Regions from separate parts of the Paenibacillus sp. FSL H8-0260 genome, predicted to be linked through region 1. Evidence: riboswitches for the same ligand, from Rfam matches in the RefSeq annotation. Region 1 holds a riboswitch; each other region holds the start of a gene.
What was found. A riboswitch is a leader RNA that binds a small molecule or an ion and turns the genes downstream of it on or off. The one in region 1 is predicted to bind cyclic di-GMP.
Positions count from the first base shown of each region.

Region 2: linked by a shared signal. The riboswitch ahead of MHI51_RS10910 (DUF6612 family protein) and the one ahead of MHI51_RS29755 (NPCBM/NEW2 domain-containing protein) in region 1 are both predicted to bind cyclic di-GMP.
Region 3: linked by a shared signal. The riboswitch ahead of MHI51_RS03375 (transglutaminase family protein) and the one ahead of MHI51_RS29755 (NPCBM/NEW2 domain-containing protein) in region 1 are both predicted to bind cyclic di-GMP.
Region 4: linked by a shared signal. The riboswitch ahead of MHI51_RS21280 (thiamine pyrophosphate-binding protein) and the one ahead of MHI51_RS29755 (NPCBM/NEW2 domain-containing protein) in region 1 are both predicted to bind cyclic di-GMP.

Region 1 covers NZ_CP150298.1:6,697,725-6,703,677, reverse strand. The annotation lists gene MHI51_RS29775 (sensor domain-containing diguanylate cyclase) at 1-439, shown strand, start outside; gene MHI51_RS29770 (Crp/Fnr family transcriptional regulator) at 664-1,044, shown strand; gene MHI51_RS29765 (EAL domain-containing protein) at 1,235-2,083, shown strand; gene MHI51_RS29760 (hypothetical protein) at 2,199-2,765, shown strand; cyclic di-GMP riboswitch class I at 2,923-3,009, shown strand; gene MHI51_RS29755 (NPCBM/NEW2 domain-containing protein) at 3,267-5,953, shown strand, end outside.
Region 2 covers NZ_CP150298.1:2,488,735-2,494,687, forward strand. The annotation lists gene MHI51_RS10900 (DUF4179 domain-containing protein) at 1-1,010, opposite strand, end outside; gene MHI51_RS10905 (RNA polymerase sigma factor) at 994-1,512, opposite strand; cyclic di-GMP riboswitch class I at 1,716-1,807, shown strand; gene MHI51_RS10910 (DUF6612 family protein) at 1,925-2,773, shown strand; gene MHI51_RS10915 (NADH-dependent flavin oxidoreductase) at 2,886-3,782, shown strand; gene MHI51_RS10920 (hypothetical protein) at 3,797-4,015, shown strand; gene MHI51_RS10925 (CapA family protein) at 4,094-5,110, opposite strand; gene MHI51_RS10930 (FprA family A-type flavoprotein) at 5,380-5,953, shown strand, end outside.
Region 3 covers NZ_CP150298.1:768,810-774,762, forward strand. The annotation lists gene MHI51_RS03355 (phospholipid carrier-dependent glycosyltransferase) at 1-630, shown strand, start outside; gene MHI51_RS03360 (glycosyltransferase family 2 protein) at 728-1,708, shown strand; gene MHI51_RS03365 (GtrA family protein) at 1,695-2,102, shown strand; gene MHI51_RS03370 (class D sortase) at 2,205-2,864, shown strand; cyclic di-GMP riboswitch class I at 2,980-3,062, shown strand; cyclic di-GMP riboswitch class I at 3,137-3,217, shown strand; gene MHI51_RS03375 (transglutaminase family protein) at 3,231-4,040, shown strand; rRNA gene MHI51_RS03380 (16S ribosomal RNA) at 4,408-5,953, shown strand, end outside.
Region 4 covers NZ_CP150298.1:4,759,990-4,765,942, forward strand. The annotation lists gene MHI51_RS21270 (YafY family protein) at 1-851, shown strand, start outside; gene MHI51_RS21275 (methyl-accepting chemotaxis protein) at 973-2,223, shown strand; cyclic di-GMP riboswitch class I at 2,398-2,494, shown strand; gene MHI51_RS21280 (thiamine pyrophosphate-binding protein) at 2,650-4,290, shown strand; gene MHI51_RS21285 (carboxymuconolactone decarboxylase family protein) at 4,301-4,669, shown strand; gene MHI51_RS21290 (hypothetical protein) at 4,875-5,225, shown strand; gene MHI51_RS21295 (ketoacyl-ACP synthase III) at 5,280-5,953, shown strand, end outside.

The sequences.
Region 1 (5,953 bases):
AGAGCAGATTGCAGCGTATCACCGTGATCAGGCGCCTTTTTCATTATGTATTCTAGATATTGATCACTTTAAAAATGTGAATGACACCTACGGTCATCAGATGGGTGATTATGTCCTGGAGAAATTGGCGAGTATCCTGAAGTCCCAATCTCGTAAAGAAGATATCGTAGCTAGGTATGGTGGTGAGGAGTTTATCCTTCTGCTGCCTAATACAGATTCATCGGATGCCACGGCTATAGCTGAGAGTTTACGACAATTCATAGCCAGCTCCACTTGGGAGATTGGCAGCATTACGGTAAGCATTGGCATAGCTACCTTTGAAGCAACCGATACAGACATCACTCTTCTGGAAAAAGCTGATCAAGCGCTTTACGTTTCTAAAGAACAGGGGAGAAATCGCGTTACGCATATTATGGATTTGAGTGAAAAGCTTCTTTAATTGGAGGCTTTTTTTGTTATTTATAAACGATACATCCTCTTTGCTCTAATTGCTCTAAAATGTCTGTTCCCTTCAAGCTGTAAAAGGGAATTCGGAATTTCATGAATGGATCTCCTTTGTAATTCGTATTGGCATCAAGCCTATGTGACAACGTTACGATAGAATATAACAGGATGATGATTTATTATCAGTATGTTGGCATACAAAACTATGGAATGTGGATCATGCCTACATTATCTATTCGGGGATTATGGCGATCTGGAAGTGATCCATCCCTCCAATATAACAGTGCTGCTGCGGTGGCTATGAATGATACTGTATTATTTGAGATTAAACATGAGCCTTTTAAGCAGATGCTTGCCGATTACCCGTTGATTAAGGAGCAATTGATGCTGCTGCAAATGGACCGTTTATTTTTATTGAATCGGTTATTACATGAAATGAAATTTCATGATGCGAGAGCGCGTGATATGATCGGAACGTTAAGGGAGACGGCTACCCTTGTACTTAAAGATCTGCAAGAGCAAAAGATTATTGAGATTCAACATCAGCAGATCACCGTGTTAGACCCGAAGTATTTACTGGAGTATACGAATTTCGATTGAGAAGAGCCGTTCCGGGATCTTTTTCAGAGAATTGATTATTAAAGGGGTTATGAATGTGGCTTGTAATCATTGTGTAGTAAGAGATCTGAATTTTGAAATCAAGGCTCATGGTGAGCTTAATCTTAGGGTTTTACCTGAGGTTATTCATCACCTGAGTAGAAGTAATACGATACATAAGGTGGAAGAAAATGTGATTACAATTAAGGAGGCTGGGGTGCGGGATTTTCTGGATTTCTGTAATGACCATATGGAGTCGGAGCAGGTTGAATTCCGTATAGATGACCAAACATGGAGACCCCTATCCGAATTACCCACTGTACTTGATATGGAGTGGATTGATGAGGTTATCACTAAGGGTCTTGTTACTTGCTACTTCCAACCGATTGTGAACGTAAGGGAAGAGATTTTTGCATACGAGCTCCTATCCAGATTTAAAAAAGAAGACGGATCTCTTATCTATCCTAATGAGATTTTTGCGGCGGCACGTAATCGTGGGCGTTTATATGCTTTAGACCGGTTATGTAGAATGACGGCTGTAAAATATGCTGCACCCTTAAATAAAAAAACGTTTATTAATTTTATCCCAACGTCGATCTACGCTCCAGAGTTCTGCTTAAGATCAACCGTTGAACTGGCCAATCAATTAGGCGTCGATCCTTCTCTTTTTGTCTTTGAAGTTGTTGAGACGGAGAAAGTGGATGATCTCGCTCATTTGAAAGCTATTTTGACATATTACAAGGATCGGGGATTTGAATACGCTTTAGATGATGTTGGTGAGGGCTTCAGCACGATCGAGATGTTATTGGAGCTTAAACCCCATTACATGAAGCTGGATATGAAATATGTTCAGGGTGTGTCCAGCGATCTGAACAAACAGAAAATAGCAAAGCAATTTTTAGAAAAAGCTTTAGAAATCCAATCCGTTCCTTTAGCAGAAGGTGTGGAGTTTAGAGAGGACTTTGAATGGCTTAAGCAGAGTGGTTATCAGTTGTTTCAGGGATATTTATTTGGAAAGCCTGATCCTATTCCCAAACAGTAATCCTAATGAGTATATATCCGTCCAGAGGATGAGATGAATTTCAGGTCAGAGTCTGAGTACAGCCAACCCCCGGGGTTGTATAATTTAGGTAATTGAAAAGGGGGACGGGATGGATATGAAATGGCATCAATTTGTAACGCGCTGGGCAGATTCTAGGGGCTTTGATGGACGAGAGATTGATTATCAATGGCCTTCTCCCTCATTTCCGGTCATCAGTATTCGCAGTAATCTAGGGCGATACTCAGGTCAAGCGTATGGTCGTGGAGGTAAACCCCGTGTGAAGACAGCCGTTGGATTAATCGCTATTGGAGATGTAGCTGTCGGCTTGATTTCCATAGGTGCGATAAGCGTGGGCGTATTATCCTTAGGAGCAATATCACTGGGAATGTGGTTAGCGATCGGAGCAATAGCACTTAGCTGGCTTGGCTTCGCAGTGGGAGCGATTGCGATTGCAGGCGTGGCTGTAGGAGCGATCGCAATCGCGGAAAAAGCGTTAGGGGCCATCGCCATAGGGGATACGGCGTTTGGTGCGATAGCGATAGGCAGGATCGCTGGGGGTGCCATAGCTATCGGACAATGGGCATATGGTGTAATCGCAGTTGGCGAACATGGTTTCGGATTAATTCCCATCACGGGCGATGTGTGGAATTGGTTCCGGCGGTTGTTTGGATCGGGGAGTTAAGTAGACCTACAGTCCTAAAGGATGCCCTTCTCTTCCGGGATGGTCGATAAATAATATCTATCACATAAGAAAAACTAATTGCAATTACCTATATTCATTTCATACCAATTAATCATGCGATCCGATCTAGGCTTATGTTACTCTTTGAATGTATTCGAAACTTCATAGGCAAACCTATGGAAATGTAGGGACGCAAAGCTAAAGGGACTAAGGTTATCATAACTATTGTCAGCCAGCTGCCAAAGAGTGTGTAACGCTTTTTGTTAAAATATAAGAAAGTATAAGTTATACACCTATACTTAATATCTTATATTTCTCGCTTAAACGCTTGCCGTCCTTATAGGACGCTGAAGGCGTTTATGCTTGTTAAGGTTTAATAAAAATTAAGTCTTAATTTTTAGGCGACTTTATACGCAATCAAGCTACTCTTTTGGGGTAGTTTTTTTTGTGCCCATTTTTGGGCACTGGAGAGATTCATATGACATCTGGGGGTAAGAAGAGATGAAGAAAATGATTGCGATCGCTACATCGGCGGCCATGTTGGCCAGTTTTTCGAGTGAGGCAGGTTATGCTTTAGCAAGTGAGGCAAGCAAGGTAAATGTAACAAAAACAGTGGCGCAAAGTAAGGTTAACTTATTAAGCAACGCTTCGGTTATTCCGTTTGAGCTGTACGGCAAGGATGCTCTAAATGCCTATAATGAGGTTTTTAGAATGAATCCAGCAAATATTAAATCCATCACAAATAACGGTGGCAACTACTCAGGCTCGCCTATAGCTAAGGCTATGGATGGGGATATGAGCACGCATTGGGAGACTGGCAAACCGAATAGTTCAACGTTTACGAATGAGGTTGTGTTTGTTTTCAATGAGTCCACTGAATTAAATAGAATGGTATACGCGGCTAGGCAATCCGGTGCGAAAGGTAAAGGTTTTGCTCAAGAATTTGAGATCTATGGTTCCACTACCGATGGGGGTGATTTTACGCTCGTGTCTTCTGGAGAATATACAGGCTCAACCGGTGATGTAGTGGAGATTCAGTTCGCACCTACGGCTTTTAAGAGACTTAAATTTGTCTTCAAAAAAGCGAACCAAGATTGGGCGAGTGCGGCTGAGTTTTCTTTTTATAAAGAGGATAGTGTCTCTGCTAAAATGAAAAATTTGTTTACAGATGATACCTTGAGCCAAGTTAGTACTGCCTTTGATACGGCAGAGAAATTAACAGCTTTAGAGAATGAAGTGCAGGCACATCCACTGTATGCGCAGTTTAAAGAAGAGATAGAGAATGCAAAGATCCTTTTGAAGAACCATCAGGTAGAGGCAACGACAGCCAAGGTTTCGAAGCTAAAAGGGTATGGAACAACCTATGAAAATGCCTATAGCCAAGCTTATAGAATGCCGAATGCAAACGTATCAAAAGTAACGGTGAACGGTGGAAGCTACTCAGGTACGAAGCCTGAATATATGCTGGATGACCAGCCCACTACGCATTGGGAAACGAACAAAAACAATGATGCAAGCTTCACGAATGAAGTCGTGTTTGAACTAGCGCAAGCGGAAGTGCTGGACAGAGTGGCTTTTTTGGCTAGAGATAACCGCAAAGGATTCCCAGAGGCTTTTGAAATCTATGCATCAGAGACGAGTAAAGGAGAGACCTTCCAACTTGTATCTAGCGGAACCGCGGTTAGTACCAATGACTTTCTGGAATTTAAATTCGAACCGACGAAGTTTAAAAGATTAAAATTTAAGTTCACAAAAGCTAATATCAACAGACCTTTTGCGGCTGAATTTAGATTTTATACAGAAGATAAAGTAAGCGAAGCTGTAAATGGTATTTTCACAGATGGAACGATGAGTGCGGTTGTGCCTGCTTATAATAGCGTCGAAGCAATCAACGAATTAGAAGAAGCGGCAAAAGTACATCCGCTCTATCCAATCCTGAAAGATTCTTTGGATTTAGCTAAGAAGCTAGTGAATGGTGAAGTTCAAACCGAAGGCACCATCATTGAGGCGGAACAACGTGGAGATATGAAAAAGCATGCGCAGGAAAACCTGAGAATTGGTTTTGGTACGAACAACCAGCCTACAGGTCTCGTTGCAATGCCTGGAGATACGATCAACGTTTATGTGGACGCAGCTTCTAATGATAAGCTACCTTCTTTAGTCTTTTCTCAACAAGAGGCCGCTTGGAATGTTTGGGCTAGAGGTGTGCAATTGCGTCCAGGTAAGAACATTATAACCGTTCCTGAATTTGCTACGAATAGTTATTATGCACATGAAGTGACTAAGGGCGGTACAGTGTATATCGTCAATCCATATACAGCTGAGGAACAAGGGAAAGCGCCATTGATCCGCTTCGAAGGTTTAGAAAAGATTCCTTTTATGACCAAGACCACGGATCCAGAACAATTCAAAACCTTCTTAATCACATACAAACAAAGACTGGACGAAGATAAAGCGGCTCATCCAAATGTTCAAGATCGTAAACTCATAGATGTGGTAGAAATGGCCAGCGATCATGTTATATTCACAGGAACGGCGACGGAGGCGTACAACAAATATATTACGCAAGGAAATAACCCGCTGGACACCGTAACTGGGTATGACACCTGGATGAAGAGCATTTTTGCCTTCTATGGCTTGGATGGCAGTAGCGAGATTCATGATGCCAAGCTAATTCGTGAGAATATTCGCTTGATGCAGCCTTATGGTGCGATGTATGCAGCGGGAGATCATACAGGGATCCAACTTGGAACAGTAGGAACCATGTTAGGTGATTTTAATAAAGCCTATCCGGGCTGGGGACTGAATCACGAAATTGGGCATCGCTTGGCTATGGGTGAACGGGAATATGGCGAAGTAACTAATAATATGGTGTCTATGTTTATGTCTGTCGCAGCGAATTCGATAGATAATCGTATACCGTATGAATCAGATATCTATAAATATGTCCTCGAAGAAAATAAAGTGGTTATGAATCAGCAGGGCTTATTTGCACAACTCGGAGCCTATTGGCAGCTGGAGCTGGCACATCCGGGATACTGGACAGAGCTGACCAAGCTATATCGGGAGCGGAAGGTCACCCTTACCAACGGTGACAATTCCAAGCAGCAGTATTTGGTGGAGTTCTCCTCCGAAGTACTGGGATTAGATTTAAGCAGCTATTTTGCCAGACATGGCTTCACTGTGAA
Region 2 (5,953 bases), 2.7 Mb from region 1:
ATGCCGGTCTTTTCTTGAAATTCAGGACTGTTATACAGTTTCTTAGTGTAAATCGCCTCACTTGCTTTTTGTCCATCTGCTTTAAAATCGAACTTCCACGTACCTGAAAATCGTTTCGCTTCTTCAATGTAACTAAAATGAAGACTAGCTTCCTTCCAATCTGATTCAGTTATATTGAAAACCTGTTCAATAAATAAATCCGATCCTTCGTTAGGCATGATGGTTGGAATTGCTTCATTCTTTTGACCACCAGTACTAACTACCAAATGTGGATTACCCCGTCCTAAGTCAGATGGTGATGCAGCGACTTTGTAACGGATAATGGTTTGATTGGAAACATGTCGAACGGATTCGATTTGAATGCTTGGATATTGCTTAACTCCAGTATCGATAGTATCCCCTGCTTGATGATTAGATTGTAAGGGAATATTCTGATCACGGTAAAAAATGAGATTCCGTGCTTCAAACCTGTAGTCCTTTTTATCATCCTTTAATGTATCAGGTGTCTCATATACTCCAATGAGTTTCTGGCTTTCAGGATCGTATTCTAAATAACCGTATACCTTTGCCTTGGCACCGGATTCATTAGTCATGATGTTTTCCTCTGTAGCAAATCCAGTATATTGGGATAGATCAGATTTAGTATCAAGTGATAACAGCATTTTCATTTTTTCTCCATCAGTTACAACACCGTTCAAATTCATTGTTACTCCTGAACTGGAAGTTTGAAGATTATACTGTTGACCGATGCCGTTATTTAATGCATTGCTCACACTTCGACCACCAATTTTATCCCAATTAATCGTCATACTAGCGAATACAGGAATGGCTACAAGTAAGAGGCAAGAGAAGACAATACTGATAGGAATAACCTTTTTATTAGACCTAGGAGTATTCTGGGAGGCATGCAGATTTCTTTGACGTTTATAAGCTTCTTGTTCTATGGCAGTCCACATCAAATCATAATCCGGTCGGGGAATATGTTTATCTTTTTCAATATACAGACTCATTACTATTCAGCTCCTTTAGTTGGGTTCCACCCATTCTATTTAGTATTTCAAGTCCCTTGTTCAGTCTGGATTTTACAGTTCCTTCGGGTATGCTCATAACTTTAGAGATCTCGGGTACAGTCAATTCGTTTATAAAACGAAGGACTACTACCATTCTGATTTTGTCAGGAAGCTGACGGTATAACCCTTGTAATTCTTTTTTAGTTTCCTGTCGATCCAAACGTTTTTCTACAGGGTTTGATTCCTCAGACCTGGATAGTAAATAATTACGTACTTCTTTCATCCACCCCGTCTTACGCCTTTTGATCACACTGTTGCACTCATTCGAAGCAATTCGTAAAATCCAAGCTTTCAAGTTTCTTACCTTCGACTTATCCGCTAAGATAACTTTTACAAATACCTCTTGGGAAATATCCTCCGCATCTGCCTGATTTTTCATTAAGTAGTAACAAAAATAATATACTTGTTCTTTATAGAGCTCGAAAATTTCCCGGTCACTCATTTTGCTGCACCCCCTGTCTTTGCTGTTCTCATTAATAAGACTTATAAGCGTATGTAATCGTTCATTTTTCATTTTGATTGTAGTATTTCTTCTGAGTATCATAGCGAATTCGAATAGAAGATAAGTCGTTTACAGGTAATTATAACCATGATAAAATTAGCGGTGGGACATGCGTCCGTAATCTATTAAAACTAATTGAATGTCCGCGTTAAAGGTAAAATCATCGAAAGATGATGACACAAAGCCATGGGTCTAAAGCCTTTCGACAGAAGGAAATGATCGCCAGGCCGCCATAGGGATGTCTTATGAAGCATAAAGGATAGCTCTAAGAATATGTAGTCTATTTTGAGCTCTTTTATTATTTCGACCTATACGGCGTTACATTATCGCAAGGGGCCGAAAGGGGAAGTACATGAACAGTTTTTTCAAAACAATAGGTACTAGTTTGGCAGTAGGTGCTTTATTGCTGTCCGGAACGATCGGATGGATGTCTAATCCAGGAGTAGTGTCAGCAGCTACCTCAACAGTAGTAACCGCGGATCAGATGATCAGCAAAGTAACGGCAGCCTCCAAAGCAATAAAGAATTTCCATCTGGATGTGACCAAAAAACAGGATATTCAAAGCGGCGGGGTGCGTATCAGCAACACCAACACTCTGAAGCTGGATATCAACCGTCTGCCGAATTTTGCCGCAGCAGGCACTGTCGCTAGTAGTCTTTTAGAAACATCGTACAGTCTATATGCCAATGACAAGGAGTTTTACTATCTTGTAGACGGAAGTGAACTGATCGATGAATCTGAAGATGAAGGTTACGACGATGACGGGGAGCCAATCGATCCTGATGCACAATATTGGCTTGGACTGGAGAAAACGGAATGGGATGCCTTTTACTCCAAAGGCCAATACGATCCTGTTTCCATGCTTGATTCGGTCAAAAGTTATAAAAAATCCATGAAAGTCAGCACTGCTGGCGCACAAACAGTCTTACAATTCACGGTAACCGATCCGACAGCAGCTAAGGGGATAATCAAACTCTATGACCAGGAGAACCTCTGGGATGGAGAGACAGTTCAACCCAAAAGCGTAACGTGGAAATTATTCGTCAATACTAAGACCTGGCAAACGGAAAAGCTGACAGTCGATCTGAGTTATGTGCTGGTAAGTGATGGAGCCAAAGATACATACACCACGAAAATCGAAGCTAAATATTCCAAAAATAATAAAGGTGCAGCCATTGTAAAACCGGCCGAACTAGAATAATAAGGACGATTCATAACGAGCGAAAAGCGCTGTTCAGCGGAACAGCGCTTTTTGTTGTATCCAACAGCAGTTCTTTATTAGTTAACAAGAATAAATCATTGCTGTAATTTATATGTATGCGCATGTATATAATAATTTATCTAAATATAATTTAATGAAAGTTGGGAAAAAGATGATAGCACTAGACACAGCATTAACTTTTCGCAGAGGGCTGACATTAAAAAACCGAGTGGTTATGGCTCCAATGACCACACGAATGAGCTTTTATGACGGTGTAGTAACACAAGATGAATTGAAATACTATTCGCTAAGAACGGGCGAAGTAGGTGCGGTCATCACTGCGGCAGCAAATGTACAAGAGGGTGGAAAAGGATGGGAAGGTGAACTTAGTGTTTCCTCCGATGAATTTATTCCTAGCCTTAGCCGATTAGCATCTACTATTAAACGAAATGGAACAAAAGCTATTTTACAGCTATTCCATGCAGGAAGAATGACAGATTCAAAAATATTGCGTGGCGTACAACCCGTTTCCTCCAGCGCCATTGCTGCCGAACGTCCGAATGCAGAAATTCCAAGAGCATTAACAGAAAATGAAATTTTCGGTGTAATTGAGGATTTTAAAAAAGCGACTCAACGTGCTATTCAAGCTGGATTTGACGGGGTAGAAATTCATGGAGCAAACACATATTTAATCCAACAATTCTTCTCTCCACACTCCAACCGTCGTGAAGATCAATGGGGCGGAAGCTTAGAGAAAAGATTTAATTTCATTAACCAATTAGTGGATGCAGTTATTGCTGTCGTTGACAATTCAAAGGTTAAGGATTTTATTGTCGGGTATCGTTTTTCTCCAGAAGAATATGAAGAGCCTGGAATTAAAATCACCGATACCTTTTATCTTATTGATAAATTAGCTGATAAAAAGCTGGATTATCTGCATCAGAAGATTTTAAAGAAAAATCAATCCTGCAATATGTACATGAGAAAATCAATGGCCGTGTACCTTTAATTGGGGTAGGAGATATCCGTACCAAACAGGACGCAGAGGACACGTTGACAAATGCTGAATTAGTAGCAGTAGGACGGTCTCTTATCATTGATCCTCATTGGACAAGTAAAGTGCTGGAGGGTAAAGAAGATATCATCAGAAGAGTACTTGCTGATCAAGATAGAGAAGAACTCGTAGTAGAGAATGGTATTCTAGAATTCCTTAAATTAATGATGCCTGATCGTTTACGCTAAACCCAAACACAGTTTTGAGGTCTAAATCTATAACGTTCCGCGGTAAATTCCGCGGAACGTTATTTTTCTGTAACGACTCTATTCCCTCTTTAAGATTGTTGTCGTATGTTTCAACATTCGATTCATGAGATTTCGCCGCTCTGTTTTTATGTCGGTGTCGCTTCTCTTTAATGCGTCGCGGATGGGGATGATCTCTGTAATTTTCCTGCCGCTTTTTATTCTTCGATCTACACAAGTCGGGATGTAACCTACGTTAGTTATACTCGTGTGTCCTTTTTCATCCTTCTTTATTTTAAGCGTAAGAATGATACCGCTTTGTGTATAAGGAATATTCATTAGTTTAGTCGAAACAAAATTCCCCAATGAGTAAATAACGAATTGTTTTTTTCCACGAAGCGCTAACGGTTGAAGAACATGTGGGTGAGACCCCAGTATGATGTCGGCGCCATTTTTAAAGAAGAGATTGACCAGCTCTTTTTGCCTCTTGTTTGGAGTGTAACGATATTCGCTTCCGAAATGCAGATAAAGCAAGACTAGATCGACTTTCTTTTTTAAATCTCGAATCTCCCGAATAATCTTGGGCGTAGATATCCGGTTAACCAGCCATGGCTTACTCACTGGTACAGGAATTCGGTTGGTTCCTGCTGTGTAGGAGAGGATGCCAATCGCAATTCCTTTGACGTTTTTAATAAGCGTTCTCTTGGATTCTTCTAATGATTTAGCTGTTCCCGTGTGGTCGATTCCATTACGGTCCAGAACTCGTAACGTCCGAACCAGACCCGGGGCACCATAATCCATGCAATGATTGTTGGCCGTTACTAATACGTCGAATCCGGCTTCCTTAAGTGCAGGGGCCAGTTCGTCTGGACATTTGAATATCGGACCGCCTGATCGGGGGCTTTTCCGGCATTCGGGGCCGCTTCCAGCAAAGGTGGTTTCGAGATTGCCAATCGTCAAATCAGCCTGTTTCAGATAAGGAGCTACTTTTGCAAACAGGGGGCTGAACAAATAGGTTCCGTCAGGCTGTTTAGCATCCGAAATAATATAACGTTTGACCATTAGATCTCCCACAGCAGCTATTTGTATTTCAGTCATGGATATCCACCTTTTTATTATTTTCATTAGGATATGGCATAAAGTTGTTAGGGGTTATTCTTTCTTTAAGGCGAAGTGCAAACATTTGTGTGGCTTTTTATTTAAAATGTGACTCAACGCATAATCACTTTATTTAGATCGTCTAAATTTAAGGTATTCATTTTTTTCAAACTTTTATAATTTGATTCAAATCCTCTTTTTTGTTTGGCAGCCATAATAAAATAAGGTTGTTGATAAACATTGTCAATCAAACATTGGAGGTTAAAGAAATGAGTACACCATTCAAAAAAATCGCCGAGGATACTTACTGGATAGGCAAAATTGATAACCGCCAGGTTCCATTTCACCGCCTGATTCTGGCAAAAGGAACTACCTATAATTCTTATTTATTAAAAACAGGTAAGCCAACTGTCATTGATACCGTAGATATGGAATTCGGACGTGAATATGCCGAGTGTCTGGGTGAAATGATTGATCTTCTAGATATCCATTACATTGTAATTAATCATACAGAGCCTGATCACTCTGGTGGACTGGCAGCTCTCGCTGCCAAGGCTGCAAATGCCACGATCGTATGCACCGAGATTGCTGTTCCCGAATTGCAGGAAATGTACAAGCTTCATAGCCGGAACTTCCTGGTGGTTAAAGACGGAGATAAGCTGGATATTGGCGGGAAAACGCTGCTGTTTAAAGAAACACCGTATCTCCATACCGCAGAAACGATGATCACCTATTGTATCGAAGATCAAATCTTATTTCCTTGTGATATTTTCAGCACGCATGTTGCGGTGGAGAATCTATTCAGCGATGAAGCCGGGTTTGATATTACGGAAGATTTCGAGG
Region 3 (5,953 bases), 950 kb from region 1:
ATCGGGTTCTTTGTAATTATTCCAGTAATTATTTATAGCTTATCTTTTGTGCCGGGGTTATCTGCATCAGCAGAGGGCTTCACTATAAAAGGTTTGATTGATTCCCAAAAGAATATGTACAACTACCACAGCCAGCTTGTAGCTACACATCCTTTTGCTTCCTCATGGTGGCAATGGCCGTTTATGAAGAGACCGGTCTGGTTCTTTAGCGGCGGTGAAGGTTTGCCGGAAGGTCAGGTCAGCAGTATAGTGACTATGGGGAATCCTCTTATCTGGTGGACGGGTATTTTTGCGATGCTGGCAACGCTGTGGATTACGCTGAAACGTAAAGATAAGAACCTCTACATGATCTGGATCGCCTTCTTCTCGCAATATGTTCCGTGGATGCTTGTCCCAAGAGAAACATTTATTTACCATTATTTTGCTATGGTACCATTTATGATTCTTGGTATTGTATATATAATGAAGTTGCTGGATAGTAAATTCCCTGAGGCCCGTTACGTACAGTATGTCTATGTAGCCGTTGCTTTGCTGCTCTTTATCGCTTTCTACCCGGTACTGTCAGGGATGCAGGTCAGTGGAGATTACGTGAAAGATATGCTGCGTTGGTTCCCAACTTGGGTTTTCTAGGATTTAATAAAAATCTATAAAATAAGTTTATGAATGCAGCGTTATTATGAAGTGTAGATGGATGTAACGCTCCAAAAAGCTTGTAGGAGGAATAAAGGTGAAAGCCAGATATAGTGTGATTGTACCCATGTTCAATGAGGAGCAAGTAATTAGCCATACTTATGAACGTTTGAAAAAAGTAATGGACGAGTGCGGCGATACTTATGAGCTGGTCTTCGTCAATGACGGCAGTCGTGATCGTTCCGCCCAGATGATTCGGGAGATCTGTGAACGAGACGAGCATGTCAAGCTGATTGACTTCTCGCGTAATTTCGGACATCAGGTAGCGATTACAGCTGGCATGGACTATGCCGAAGGTCAAGCGGTTGTTGTTATTGACGCTGATCTTCAGGATCCTCCGGAGGTCATTTTGCAAATGATCGAGAAGTGGAAAGAGGGCTACGACGTTGTATATGCGAAACGCCTGAAGCGCCACGGAGAAACGATGTTCAAAAAGGTCACCGCGAAGCTTTTTTACCGCCTGCTCAGCAGTATGACAAGTGTGGATATTCCTACGGATACAGGCGATTTCCGTCTTATTGACCGTAAGGTATGTGATGTCCTGCGGGGACTTAAAGAAAAGAACCGCTATGTCAGAGGTTTGGTGAGCTGGGTTGGCTTCAAGCAGACTATGGTGGAATATGAACGGGAAGAACGTTTTGCCGGAGAAACCAAATATCCGCTGAAGAAAATGATTCGTTTTGCGTTAGATGGCATCACCTCTTTTTCACATAAGCCGCTTAAGATTGCTACGTATATTGGATTCTTCCTTTCATTCTCTAGCTTTCTCTATTTATTTTTCGTCTTGTTTCAAAAGATATTTTTTACCTCCTGGACGGTTCCGGGCTGGGCTTCCATTGTAGGCGTTAATCTGCTCTTTAACGGTATCGTTCTGATGCTGTTGGGTGTGATTGGGGAGTATATCGGACGGATTTATGACGAGTCTAAAGATAGACCGCTATATATTGTTAGTGAGACTAAAGGCTACCAGAACGAAGAACAACTGGACCGCCGGAAGGACCACAATGATGTTAGATAAGAACTTGCGCGCTGCATTCATACAGTTCCTCAAATTTAATGCCGTAGGTTTGCTCAATACGCTTATTGATTTTGTGATTTTTACATTGTTGAATTCACTAGGGATGGTATACGCATTGGCGCAGGTGATCTCCTATAGTGCAGGCACGGCGAATAGCTTTATTTTGAATAAAAAAGTAACCTTTCGTGATCGCAACCGGGGGAATAAAGAAGGCTTCGACCGCGTGCAGCTGGTCAAGTTTATCGTGCTGAATCTGGTAGTGCTCGGAATATCACTGCTGCTAATGCATCTGTTGACAGACAAACTAGGCATTCAAGTCTTGATCTCCAAGGTGCTGGTTACCTTTATCACGGTGATCATCAATTTCTTTGGAAGTCGTAAATGGGTATTTTAAACATTAATTTCAGGCAGAAGGAGTTGCTATGCTTAAAGGCAAGTAGCTGTTTCTGCTTGATTTGTATATAACCATAGAAACAATATACGGAGGTGAATAACATTGCGTAAATTCTCCTATCTACTCATACTGGCTGGGATACTTATCATGTTATATCCGACAGCTAACGAGTGGTACAACGACAGGCAGCAGGAGAAGTTATTAGAAACGGCTGAACTAAGCACTGCCGATAGTACTCCCCAGCCAGATCTAAAGAGCAGGTATGCTGAAGTTACTCAGCTGTTAGCAGAGGAATCGGTTCTGGATGCTCAGGCACAGCCCCAACCCCAAGAGACAGAAAAGCCTGAACCGGAGATTGCAGTCGGTGGCAAAGTAATCGCACTAATTGAAATCGATAAGATTGATTTGAAGCTGCCTGTATTAGAAGGGGCTACAAAAGCTAATATGAAACATGCTGCAGCCCATATGAAAGAAACGGCACCCCTTGGAGAGATCGGGAATGCTGCAATCGCGGCGCATCGGGCTAGAACTACGGGTCGTTTGTTTAACAGATTGAATGAGGTTGTTGTGGGGGATGTTATCACGATAAAGACTAGTGATCAGGTGTTTAACTATGAGGTGTATGATATTTCTGTAGTAGATCCGAGTGACGTCTCCGTTCTTGACGGGAATGACAAGGATAAGATTCTTACTCTGATTACATGTGATCCGCTAGTGAATCCAACGCATCGGCTGATTGTTCATGCCAAATTAACAAAATGAGAATAGTGAATGACAAGAACAAATACCGGGAGATATTTATAAAATAATGGGTAATCTAGTAAATTAGGTCTTGTTCACAACTATAAATATGATAGTATTATACTATGAAAGCTAAACACGATAACGGCAAACCTTCCGAAAGGTAGGGACGCAAAGCTAAAGGGCCTTTTCCCAAAAGGATGGCAGCCAGCTACCGAATGAAGAGGCTTTTTTTGTTTGTTTCAAATGGATTCTATCAATTATATCTAGTAAAGCTAGAACAGATAGAACTTATACGATAACGGCAAACCTATCGAAAGGTAGGGACGCAAAGCTAAAGGGCCTTCCCGAAAGGATGGCAGCCAGCTACCGAAAGGAGTTTTATCCGTGAAAAAGGTTTATTTTATGCTGGTGGCGTTGTTCGTCCTAATGACTTCAGTTCCAGTAAGTACAGCTCAAGCTGCAAGTGCAGATGCCAGCTGGTTGATTACATCCAAAGTGGCTCAAGGTGTGATTGGTATTAACTATGATATTCCGAAAGATAAAAGAATCAAACTCATGATCACCAAAGATAACAGCAGTTATACATATAACTTGTATGCTTCTGGACAAGCTGAGGACTTCCCTTTGCAACAAGGAAATGGGACTTATAAGGTTTCTGTTCTGGAGAACACAACCGGCAATAAATACAAAGCATTATATTCCGAAGTAGTAGACGTAACCATGAGTGACTCGAATTCCGTATATTTGGGCTCCGTACAGAATGTGAAATGGAGTTCTTCTGATAAAGCGATTGTCAAAGCTAAACAATTAGTACAAGGCAAAACAACAGACGAAGAGAAAGTTAAAGCGATCTATAACTATGTAGTTGCGAATGTACAATATGATTACTCTCTTGCTAATAGTGTAACTACTGATTATATTCCAAGCATCGATAAGACATTGACTACTAAAAAAGGAATTTGCTATGATTACGCTTCTCTTTTTGCCGCAATGCTGCGGAGTGTAGATGTTCCTGCTAAGTTGGTAATGGGGAATACAAGCTACGTTACGCAATATCATGCCTGGAACGAAGTGTTGCTTAATGGGAAGTGGGTTACCATTGATACTACAGTGGATGCAGGACTTGCAAAGAGTGATAAGAAAACCGATTTAATTAAAGCCTCAAGCAAATATACTGCGGCAAAATACTATTAAGTTCGTCGCTAGAAAGATAACTCTATTAAATAAACAACTAGCTTAATTATTAAGCTAGTTGTTTATTTTTATATTAGGGGTTGCTTTTCTATTAATAGTTGGGGTATTATAGGTAAGCGTTGTTAGACAGCGTACAGGCGATATAGACGAGGCTGATAAAAAGCTTCGAAAAATAAAGCTTGCATTTCTGAAAACAACATGATATATTATAAGAGTTGCTGCTGAGACATTAAACGGCGCCAACGAGAACTTGATCTTTGAAAACTGAACAACGAGTGAGTAGGAAATCACGTAAGTGAAATCCAAAATTAGAGAATTAATTTTCTCGTCAGATGTTTCAAAATGAGCATATCGCTCTTTTCAATACTAATTGGAGAGTTTGATCCTGGCTCAGGACGAACGCTGGCGGCGTGCCTAATACATGCAAGTCGAGCGGAGTTACTTTGAAAGCTTGCTTTCAAAGTAACTTAGCGGCGGACGGGTGAGTAACACGTAGGCAACCTGCCCTTCAGACTGGGATAACTACCGGAAACGGTAGCTAATACCGGATAATTTCTTTTTTCTCCTGAGAGAAGAATGAAAGACGGAGCAATCTGTCACTGAGGGATGGGCCTGCGGCGCATTAGCTAGTTGGTGGGGTAACGGCCCACCAAGGCGACGATGCGTAGCCGACCTGAGAGGGTGAACGGCCACACTGGGACTGAGACACGGCCCAGACTCCTACGGGAGGCAGCAGTAGGGAATCTTCCGCAATGGGCGAAAGCCTGACGGAGCAACGCCGCGTGAGTGATGAAGGTTTTCGGATCGTAAAGCTCTGTTGCCAGGGAAGAACGTCCGGTAGAGTAACTGCTACCGGAGTGACGGTACCTGAGAAGAAAGCCCCGGCTAACTACGTGCCAGCAGCCGCGGTAATACGTAGGGGGCAAGCGTTGTCCGGAATTATTGGGCGTAAAGCGCGCGCAGGCGGCTATTTAAGTCTGGTGTTTAAACCTTGGGCTCAACCTGAGGTCGCACTGGAAACTGGGTGGCTTGAGTACAGAAGAGGAAAGTGGAATTCCACGTGTAGCGGTGAAATGCGTAGATATGTGGAGGAACACCAGTGGCGAAGGCGACTTTCTGGGCTGTAACTGACGCTGAGGCGCGAAAGCGTGGGGAGCAAACAGGATTAGATACCCTGGTAGTCCACGCCGTAAACGATGAGTGCTAGGTGTTAGGGGTTTCGATACCCTTGGTGCCGAAGTTAACACAGTAAGCACTCCGCCTGGGGAGTACGGTCGCAAGACTGAAACTCAAAGGAATTGACGGGGACCCGCACAAGCAGTGGAGTATGTGGTTTAATTCGAAGCAACGCGAAGAACCTTACCAGGTCTTGACATCCCTCTGAATCTGCTAGAGATAGCAGCGGCCTTCGGGACAGAGGAGACAGGTGGTGCATGGTTGTCGTCAGCTCGTGTCGTGAGATGTTGGGTTAAGTCCCGCAACGAGCGCAACCCTTAACTTTAGTTGCCAGCAGGTAATGCTGGGCACTCTAGAGTGACTGCCGGTGACAAACCGGAGGAAGGTGGGGATGACGTCAAATCATCATGCCCCTTATGACCTGGGCTACACACGTACTACAATGGCCGGTACAACGGGAAGCGAAGCCGCGAGGTGGAGCCAATCCCATCAAAGCCGGTCTCAGTTCGGATTGCAGGCTGCAACTCGCCTGCATGAAGTCGGAATTGCTAGTAATCGCGGATCAGCATGCCGCGGTGAATACGTTCCCGGGTCTTGTACACACCGCCCGTCACACCACGAGAGTTTACAACACCCGAAGTCGGTGGGGTAACCCGCAAGGGAGCCAGCCGCCGAAGGTGGGGTAGATGATTGGGGTGAAGTCGTAACAAGGTAGCCGTATCGGAAGGTGCGGCTGG
Region 4 (5,953 bases), 1.9 Mb from region 1:
TTAGAGATATGGAAGCCTTATGTACAGCAGGAATACCGATTCTTGCCGAACGGGGACGTGAAGGGGGTTGGATGCTCACAGAAGGATACCGGACCTCCTTAACGGGTATGAAGCCCTCAGAGATTGCAACTCTGCTGCTGTCCGCAGACTCCTCAATCTTAAAAGATCTGGGTATACAAAACGACTTCTCTTCTGCCGTGCTTAAGCTGGAGGCTGCTTCCCCATCCAGGCCGAATAATCCAGCCAGTTACCTGAGCCAGCGCATTCATATAGATGGTGCCAGCTGGCACCCTTCCGACGAGACATATCCGTTCCTATCTGTCCTGCAGGAAGCTGTTTGGGAAGACCGTAAAGTGAAGATCACTTACCCACGGAATGACGAGATGAAGGAGCGTTTCATTGAACCTCTCGGGTTAGTCGCAAAACGTGGAGTTTGGTATGTAGTGGCACGAACCGAGGGTGAAATGCGGACTTTTCGCGTGTCGAGATTAATACAAGCTGACGCAACTTATGAATCATTTGTCAGACCTGAGGCTTTTGATTTAAAAAGCTACTGGGAACAATCGACTTTAGCTTTTAAAGCAGCACTGCCAAAATATGTAGTGAACTTAAAGGTGAATGAGTCTATTCTTAAAGAATTACAACGTGAAAGATATGTAACTATAACTTTAGTAGAACCCTCTGCTAATACTGGGTGGATGAACGTGGAGGCCGAGTTTAATGCTATAGAATCTGCCTGTCGTATCGTACTCTCTTTCTCTCCTTCAGTTATTGTTTTAGCTCCTATCGAACTAGTAGGAATGGTAAAGTCTGCTATTAAAACAATTTCCACAATATATGAGGAATTTTGACATGAATTCTAAATATCTACTACTTAAAGAAGATTTATGACACTTCTCTATAGACCAATGACCTATAAATCCCCTATAATAACACCATTACATAAAATTTAATAAGGGGGACATTTTACCAATGAGCTGGATGCACAAACTTCCGTTAAAACAAAGAATTGTTGCCGGATGTTACCTCGTTGCCGCACTGTTTGCTATTCCTGTCTTAGTTACGTTAATGATTCTAGGTCAATTTCTCGTAGGAATTATACTAGTAGTTGTTCTTGCAGGTCTGACTTTACCTGTTGCTCGCTTCGTGGAGAGAACGCTTACATCATCTTTTGATGATATTGCTAATGTATCTCACAGTATTTCAAAGGGTGATTTCACTAGCAGAGCGGACGAAAATGGTTCAATGGGTGACGTAAGCCGCTCCTTTAACACAATGATCGATAAGCTCAAGAAGATTCTGACCGATGCATCGCAGATCACCCGTCAAGTTATGGATGCAAGCCGCGGAATCGAAGATAAGAACCAGAACCTGAAAATTGTCATGGCACAAGTAGCCTCTTCTTCTACTGAGCTCGCTCTTGGTGCAAATGAAATATCTACGGATATCGCTGATATGACAGAATCCATTAAAGACATTGAGACCAAAGTATCCAATTATACGAACTCCACCAAAGAAATGAACAGACGTTCAATACATACCTTAGAACTTGTTGAGCAAGGGCGCCAATCCGTAGATACACAGGCTGAAGGCATGCGTAAAAACATAGAGGCTACACAAAAAGTGGCTGATACTATTGAAGCTCTCTCACAAAATGCCCGCGGGATTACGATGATCACCAAGACCATCACAGAGATCGCTGAGCAGACCAACCTGCTGTCACTGAATGCCTCCATCGAAGCTGCTCGTGCCGGAGAGCATGGTCGGGGTTTTGCCGTTGTAGCTCAAGAGGTCCGCAAGCTTGCTGAAGAATCTACGGCATCCACAAAAGAAGTATTCGGCTTGGTCCGCAGCATTGAGTCAGATATTAAACAAGCCATCGATAATATTGCCATCAATGAAGAGGTTGTGCAGGTTCAGAATGAAATGATCACTCAATCTGCCCATATTTTCGCACAAATTGTACAAAGCGTGCAGTACATTACCGAGCAAATCTCTTCATTCTCTGCGGAGAGTGATCTTATGCTAGAAAGTGCCTTGAAAATTTCCAGTGCAATTGAGAATATCTCAGCAATCACCGAAGAAACTGCTGCTGGCACGGAAGAGGTATCGGCGGCTATGAATGAACAGATTAATGCCCTGCAGTCTGTTGCAGAAGAAACGGAAAAAATGACCCAGGCCGTATTTAATCTGCAAAAAACCATTCATATCTTTAAATTCTAGTTCAAAACTATCAACTGCCACCTAAGCTGAGTCTTAGGTGGCAGTTTTTTTCGCGAGGCAAAACTTCATCTCTTGGACAAGACTTTCGTCAAATTTCGAGTTTTTTTAGCGGATTATGTTGACAAAAATTAATGAGGAATATATTGTAAAGGAAAATTATTCTTATCAACTATAAATTAATATTGGCAAAATCCTCGAAAGAGGATGACGCAAAACCATGGATCTACAGCCTCATTTTTTCGTTTGAGGCCATGATTGCCAGGTTGCAGAGGAACCAGGACGGCTGAACTATTGTTCAGTCTTAGAGGCGCCTTATGCCACCAACCTGTGCTTACTATAGAGCACAGGTTTTTACTTTTTGAGTATATTGATCTATCGTATCTATTCGGTAGATTAATAACTAATATATATCAAAAAACTTGTGAGGTGTTTCTTTTGAAGACAGTCGCAGATTACATGGCGGAAGCACTACGTAACCTTGGAGTCACACATTCTTTTGGGATCATTGGCAAATCCATTTGTCCAATTGTTCTAAAGATGGTGGATTACGGTATTGAATTTATTCCCGGCAGACATGAAGCAAGCTCCGGATTCGAAGCAGCAGGGTATGCGCTGAAAACGGGTAACCTAGGCGTAGCATTTGGTACTTCGGGTCCTGGGGGAACTAACCTGCTTACAGCAGCAGCACATGCGAAAGCTAACAACCTACCTGTCCTATTTATTACCGGCCACCAATCCATTACAGAGCTTGGAATTCCTCAATGTCAGGACTCCACCTCTTTTCTGGCTGATTTAGCTGATATGTTCAGACCTGCTACCTTGTTCAGTAAATTGGTTGAACGTGGGGATCACTTTGGTACTATTTTTAATCATGCGATTTCTGTGGCCCTGACCAAACGGGGTCCTGTTCATCTTTGTATTCCTTTTGATGTACAAACTGAAGTATTGGAAGAATGCAATATAGTAATCCCAGAAAGAGAATCTCTAATTAGTCTAGCTAATATCGATAGAGTCATCGATGCTATTCAAGCTGCTAAGAATCCTTTGATTATTGCGGGTAAAGGAATTAACCGCTCCGGAGCACATAAAGAGCTTGTTCAACTCGCAGAAACTTTTAATATTCCTGTAGTAACATCTCCTGGTGGAAAAGGGGCTATAGTCTGGGATCACCCACTCTATCATGGTCCTATTGGCGTTGGCGGTTCGACCCACGGGGACGATTTATTGAATAAAAGCGATTTATTTATAGTGCTTGGATCACGTTTAAGTGATATGACCATCTGTAATCTTAAACGGGAGAATCATCCAGCAACTTTAATTCAATTTGATATTGATCCAACCTTTGTCGGAAAAATACTATTGTCCAAAACGATACCGGTCACCGGGGACCTGCGCGATAATTTGGTGCACTGCCTAAATCATATTGACCCAAGCACAATCACCAAACGTGAGGCTTTGGCCGATACGGATTATTCAGAAGAGCTTCCAACCCTCAAGAATCTTTCCCTTGCTTCGGTAATGAGTACTTTAAGTGATTTGATCCCTTATAATAATTCAATTTTCGTTGATGATGGAAGTCATGGATTCCACGCTGCAAAATGGTACAAGGTTAAGAAACCGGGCAGCTTTGTTTTTGATGCGTATTTTGCTTGCATGGGTAATTCGATCGGCATGGCTATTGGTGCAAAAGTTGCAGCTCCTGAAGAAACTGTCCTCTGCATTACAGGTGATGGTTGTTTCATGATGCTCGGCGCTGAGATTAACACCGCTGTCTGCAAAGATATCCCTGTCATCTTTATCGTGGTCAATAATAAGCAACTAGATATGGCTCTTAAGGGTATGGAGAAAACCACAGGTCGTATCGATGGAACTCTATATGAAGTACCAATGGACGCCGTGAAATTCGCTGAATCTCTAGGTGCTAAAGGCTACAAATGTGAGACTGCGGATGAATTCACAGCTGCAATTAAAGATGCGGTAGCTCTAAACCATGTTGCCGTTATTGAACTGCTAACAGACCGTGATGAAGTCCCTCCGACTGCACACCGTACTTTGAACCTAAACTAGGAGGCTAACCATGAAGGAAAATATCAACAGTGGTCTCAACCACTTCACGAATCTATCAGGAGACTATGGCGCAAAAGCACTAGCTCCAATTAAAGACCACTTCCCTGACTTGGCTGAATTTATTATGGGGAATGCCTATGGCGATATTTTTCAACGTAATACTATAGCCCCTGACTGGAAGGAAATCGCAGTCATTTCATCTTTAATTTCAATGGGTCAATTCGAACAGTTGGGCGTTCATTATGTCATGGCCCTTCGTGTAGGAGTTACAGTAGAACAGCTTAAAGGTATTCTATTACACTTAGTACCCGTTATAGGGGCACCTAGAATCATCACAGCTTTTAATATCCTGCTTGCAACCATAGAAGAAATCCAATAACCCAACAGTTCGACAACAATATACAAAATTCGACTTTATTATTGCATAGACTTGAAAAATATGCCTATAATAGAGTCGGAATATCCCATTACTTGCTGTATAGTGTCGAATTTTGACTTTTATAAAACAGCTAAATGGATATACATGGCTGGATATTGCAGTCGAACTGTTTTGGACAAATTCAATCTATGGGAGAGATTTAGGCATGGGAAGTTTCGTTTTGAAGACAGACACTACAAACAAGGTTATTAATATTGAGTTAGATGGAACATTTTCTGAAGAAGATGGTCTAAAATCTATTCAAGCTTATCAACAAACTATCAATCCAATTACTCCAGCTGACTATGAACTAAAAATCGACTGCAGAAAGCTAAATGTAACTGCACCAGATGTTGTACCTCTTTTAGAAAGCTGCTTTGTAATGTTTAAGAATGATGGATTTGTAAAAGTAAATCTAACGCTTGAAAATAACCCGATCCTCAAAATGCAGCTTTCCCGTCTTGGCCGTAAAGCTGGACTCGATAACATCGAGATCATTTCTGCGGTTACAGTCTAGATCTTTTAATCTTAATATGTAGGCCACATTTTACTGCTTTCCTGGAGGCGTATTATGACCGGAATTCGTATTAAAGGCATTGATATCTATCATCCCAGCAATATAGTTGGTAACGACTTTTTCATTAAGCATTTTGACGAAAAAGGCATTGATATTCGAGGTCTATTATCCGCATTAGGTCGTATTACACGGTATAGTATTAAGGATGCGGATGAGAATTCCCTTACGATGGCTTTTGAGGCTGCCAGGAATGTTCTGGAGAAAAGTGGTCTCACAGGTGCCGATATCGACCTTATTGCCTATGCAAGTCAAACTCCTGAGTATATCTTTCCTACCAACTCATTAATGATTCACCGTTTGATCAAAGGCGCATCCCATACGATCTGCATTGACAGTAATGCTAATTGTGCGGGTATGACGGCTTCTGTGGAACAGGTTAGCCGTCAGATGCAAGCGAATCCTAGGATTAAACGAGCGTTGGTCATCGGCTCCGATTATGTAACCCCTCATGCCGATAAGAATGATCCAGTCTATTACGCTAACTTCGGTGATGCAGCGGCGGCAGTCATTCTTGAACAAGCTGAGGATGTGGTCGGTTTCATTGACTCTATCTACCAAACGGATCCTTGTGTTTGCGATAATTCCAAGTTCCCGTGCGCAGGCCTGGCTAAACTGGGTAAACAAGGTGTAGCGGCTGGAGAGTTTAATGTGAAGTTTATTCCTTTTGA